2 regions of the Sellimonas catena genome follow, and region 1 is predicted to be linked to the other one. Evidence: riboswitches for the same ligand, from Rfam matches in the RefSeq annotation. Region 1 holds a riboswitch; the other holds the start of a gene.
The links. A riboswitch is a leader RNA that binds a small molecule or an ion and turns the genes downstream of it on or off. The one in region 1 is predicted to bind cobalamin.
Positions count from the first base shown of each region.

Region 2: linked by a shared signal. The riboswitch ahead of Selli1_RS12785 (ABC transporter substrate-binding protein) and the one ahead of Selli1_RS15145 (sirohydrochlorin cobaltochelatase) in region 1 are both predicted to bind cobalamin.

Region 1 is NZ_BSBO01000037.1:30,271-32,473, forward strand. Features, by position in the region: gene cbiD (cobalt-precorrin-5B (C(1))-methyltransferase CbiD) at 1-246, opposite strand, end outside; gene Selli1_RS15145 (sirohydrochlorin cobaltochelatase) at 249-1,034, opposite strand; cobalamin riboswitch at 1,189-1,375, opposite strand; gene Selli1_RS15150 (SbcC/MukB-like Walker B domain-containing protein) at 1,449-2,203, opposite strand, start outside.
Region 2 is NZ_BSBO01000027.1:39,815-42,017, reverse strand. Features, by position in the region: gene Selli1_RS12790 (FecCD family ABC transporter permease) at 1-111, opposite strand, end outside; gene Selli1_RS12785 (ABC transporter substrate-binding protein) at 137-1,240, opposite strand; cobalamin riboswitch at 1,441-1,641, opposite strand; gene Selli1_RS12780 (FAD:protein FMN transferase) at 1,880-2,203, opposite strand, start outside.

The DNA.
Region 1 (2,203 bases):
GGTAATATCCGGATCATCTCCTGCATCTTTCCGGACCGCGCATGACACTGCATCGGAATGTCGCACGATCTCCTCCACTTCCAGAAGCAAGGTCTCTCCTGCCGGGACAGTGATGCGGACTTCCCGGATTTCCTCTCCGGAAAACAGCATGATTGCCGCCGCCTTTGCCGCTGCCGCCGCGCAGGTTCCCGTCGTATATCCTCTTTTCAGTTCTTTTTGTCCCTTGATGACTGTCTGCTTTTCCATCTTTATCCTTTCGGACACTCCTTTGCTTCCCTGGCGTGACGCACAAACATCTGCCGGATGCCCGGAATCTCTCCGACACCTTTTAAGACGGTACGCACTTCATATCCTTCTCTTGTCAGAATCGATTTCCAGGAATCCGCATCCTCTCCTGCCATGTCGTTTTTCGCATGGTCTCCCGCCACAATCATGAACGGCATCAGAAGAATCTTTCCGGCCTGCTGCTCTTTCAGCTTTTTCAGTACTTCCTCCATCTCCGGGAAGCCTTCTACCGTGCCGACTACCACGTTTCGGTATCCTTTCGCCCAGAAGGTATAATCGAGGGCCGGGTAGGCCGCATTGGTATGGTGCTCCGTCCCGTGGCCCATGAGCACTAATGTTTCTTCCGCTTTGAGTCCGGCATCCTCCATAATCAGGTGTACCGCCTCCTCATAATCTTCCATCGTGGCAAGGAGCGGTGCTCCAGTGCGGATCGTTTCAAATCGTTCCCGGTACGGCTCGATCTGTTCTGTCATCTTTTCGTATTCAAATCCGTGGATGATATGGGTCGGCTGGATGAGAAGATCCTCAATCCCGTCCCGCGCCATCTGCTCCATGGCTTCCTCCACATTGCAGATTCCCATCTGAAACTCCGATTTCAGTTTCTTCAAGATCATGCTGCTTGTAAACGCCCGGTACAGCGCCCGGTCCGGGAATGCCTCCGCAAGCGCCTTCTCTACTGCTCCGATCGTCTTTTCCATTGTATCCAGGTGGCTCGTTCCAAAGCTCACCGTCAAAACTGCTTTTTTCATATTTGTCCTCCCATATGGGCCTGACATCGACGACTGACACCAAAAAAGGATATGGAAAAACAGACAGTTCTTTCCTCTGCCTCTTTTCCCATATCCGTTTCTATTTCCCTTTGACGTCCTCTTTGATTCTCGTACTTGTCATAATCCCGTAACCTTTCCGAAGCATCTAAAAGCAGGTATTCTGACTTAAGGATCCGCGCTTTTCTCTCCCTTCCCATGCATCCGCACAGTGGCCTTTTCAGAGAAAGCTCCCCTCATACAGCAACGGGCATTGTTCCGGATTCTCACCGGATTCCCTTTTACTCCTTCTAACATAAGGTACTTTTAAATGATTTCTCTGTTTGATTCCTGTTTATGATACCATTGGCAAAGGCGGCTGTCAACCAGCCCCGCCCTGCGGCAGTCCGGAAGGCATTATCCGATGACCACCTGTGCCCAGCTTTCTCCGCCTTTTTCTTTCTTTACGAGAATCTTTTTGTCGATCCGGTCTTTCAGTTCAGCCACATGGGAAATAATTCCCACCAGCTTATTCCCTTCACTTAAAGAGGCAAGGGCGCGGACCGCCTTATCCAGCGCTTCCTCATCCAGTGTCCCGAACCCCTCGTCCACAAACATCGCTTCCATCCGGATACCTCCGGCCATGGACTGAATCTCATCGGAAAGCCCAAGTGCCAGGGAAAGAGATGCCTGGAAGGACTCCCCGCCTGACAGTGTATGAATGCTGCGCTGTGTACCGTTGTAATGATCGATCACATCCATATCAAGGCCGCTCTGGCTTCTCCGGTTGTCCGCTGTCTTTTTGCGGACCAGCTCATACTGACCGTCTGTCATGACAAGAAGCCTGCGGTTTGCACGAATAAGAATCCGGTCGAAATAGGCCATCTGCACATAGGTTTCCAGCATGATTTTTTCCTTTCCTCCAAGTGTGCCGTTGACCGTATCGGAAAGAACGCCGGCAATCCGGTATTCCTTCTCTGTCTCTTCCTGCTGCCTCACGGCCGCCCTCATCTTCTCAAGGGCGGACCTGTCTGCACTGAGCACCGGAAGGAGCTGTTCCTTTTCGGCAAGCAGACGCTGCTTTTTCAGGAGTGTCTCCTGTTTTTTCTGTTCCAGCTCCTCTTTTTCCCGGTGTTTCTCCTCTTCCGGCGTCTCCCGGTCTTTCTGCTGTT
Region 2 (2,203 bases), on a different contig from region 1:
CACATCCTGAAAGGACAGATCCGCATTTCCAAACAGTACCGCCGTAAAAAGTGACAGTATAAGAGCCGCAGACAGCCCAAGAATCAGAATTCCATATGTCTTTGTTTTCATCGCTCCTCTTTTCATCATGCTCCCTCTATTCGTTCAGATCCAGATCCGGATACAGGCCTCTGGCGATAGTCTCAATCCCGTCCTGCGTCCTTGTCGCACTTGCGTACATCTCACTTAACATAATCGGAACAACCCGGTCATTTTTCACGGCGCTCATGCTCTGAAAGGCTTCATCTTCCAGAATCTTATCCAGATTTTCCTGCTTCACCGTTTCCGGATCATCCCCGGTATATGGCATGTAGACGACAAAAATCACATCCGGATCTGCCGCTAAAATGTCTTCCTTTCCAACCGTGGATGCGTCCGGATTTGCAAGGCTGGCACCAAGCTGGGTCACCATGTCCCCCGCAATGCTTGCCGCGCCATAATTGGTAAAGGTATCATTCATGCTCTCCACCACCATGACAGACGGCTTTTCTTCCTGTTCTTCGGCCAGCGTTTTTACGTGTTCTACGGTCTCTTTCATTTGATTTACGATCTCTTCTGCACGGTCCTGCACATCAAAAATCTTTCCAATGTTCAGGATATCGTTATATTCATTTTCCAGAGAATCTTCTTTCACCGCGGTATTCGTATTGATATAGACATTTGTTCCTTTTTGAATCCATTCATCCGGGCTTCCAAGGTTATCCTCATCAAAAAGGGATACCCAGGAAAAAATCATATCCGGTTCCAGCATCGTCATTGTCTCTTTGGACGGTGTAAACTCGTCCAGATAGTCTGTTTTGGAAAATGCGGCTTTCTGATCATCCGGCACCTCATTATCAAGCCCTGCCGTCGCTACAATCCGGTCCTCCAGTCCAAGAGCAAGCAGCGTCTCCACCGATCCCTGGTAAACCGCTGCCACCTTTTCCGGCGCCTTCTCATAAGTCATCGTATACTCGGCGCCATCCCGGCCATAAGTCGTGATTGTCAGCGGATATTCGGTTTTTTTCGTACTCTCTGTGGTGTCCTTGCTGTCAGACGAACCGTCATCTGCAGCCTGATTGTCCTCTTTCACCTGATCAGAGCTGATTCTGCCCGCATCCCCGCTGTTGTTTCCGTCACTGCCTCCACAGGCGGAAAGTCCCACCGCCATTGTGGCTGTCAGAAGACACGCCAGTACCTTTTTCACCATGTTCTGTTTCATGTTCTCTCCTTCTTTCTTTCGGTATATTTTCCTTTCCTGTTACAGGATCTTTGGCTTACCCGTCAGATCCATATTCCTACTTACCGGAAGATTCGTTTTGCAGAACAAAAAAACCTGCTTTTTATAAGCAGGCATGACAAAAACATATGGACAGGCAAAGACCGCCGCCCATATTTTCAGATGTCTGCTTTACACGGAAGCTTCATCTTCTCTATCAAGCAGGTTTCCTGGCTTGCCTCTCCTTGCCTGTCCCGGCCTTCTCACGGCATTGCCGCAATGACATAAATTGGGACAGACTCCTTGCTTACAGTGACCGGATCGCCGGAGATTTCCACTCCGTTCCCTTTTAAAATTCATCCTCTTTGACAAAGGAATTCTTCACTTGATAAAGTTATTCAATTCTAACAGGAAATATTACAGTTCCCAATTTAGCATACTTTGGCGTCAATTGCAACCGCAGTTCCCACCGGACATTCTCCCTATGCTTTTTTCTAAAAGCCAGTGCAGAATCTCAGCAAACTCTTCCATGTAATAGTTGCTCCGGTCTTTCTTCCAGAACATGCAATAATTACGCAGAAACGGCTTCCCATCCTTATAAATCGGAATCCGGAGAAAGACGCGTCTTTTCCGCTCCCTCCTCTATCTTCTGATAATATGTTTCTCCATATTGCTGAAGCTGTCAGTCAAGGTAAAATTGTTCTCAATGCCTTCTGTCAGATAGATTTCTCCATCTTCTGTCATCAGAATCATGTCAAATCCCTCATGAGATTTCCAGTATTCCTGCGCACCTTCCAGTCCTTTTACGAACATGGAGGTGGAAAGGGCATCTCCCGTCTTTCCTTCCTCGGTCACAATCGTCACAGAAGCCAGTCCGTTATCCACCGGATATCCGGTCTTCGGATCAAGGATATGTCCGTATCGTTTTCCGTCCTCTCCGGTAAAATACCTCTCATAATTTCCGGA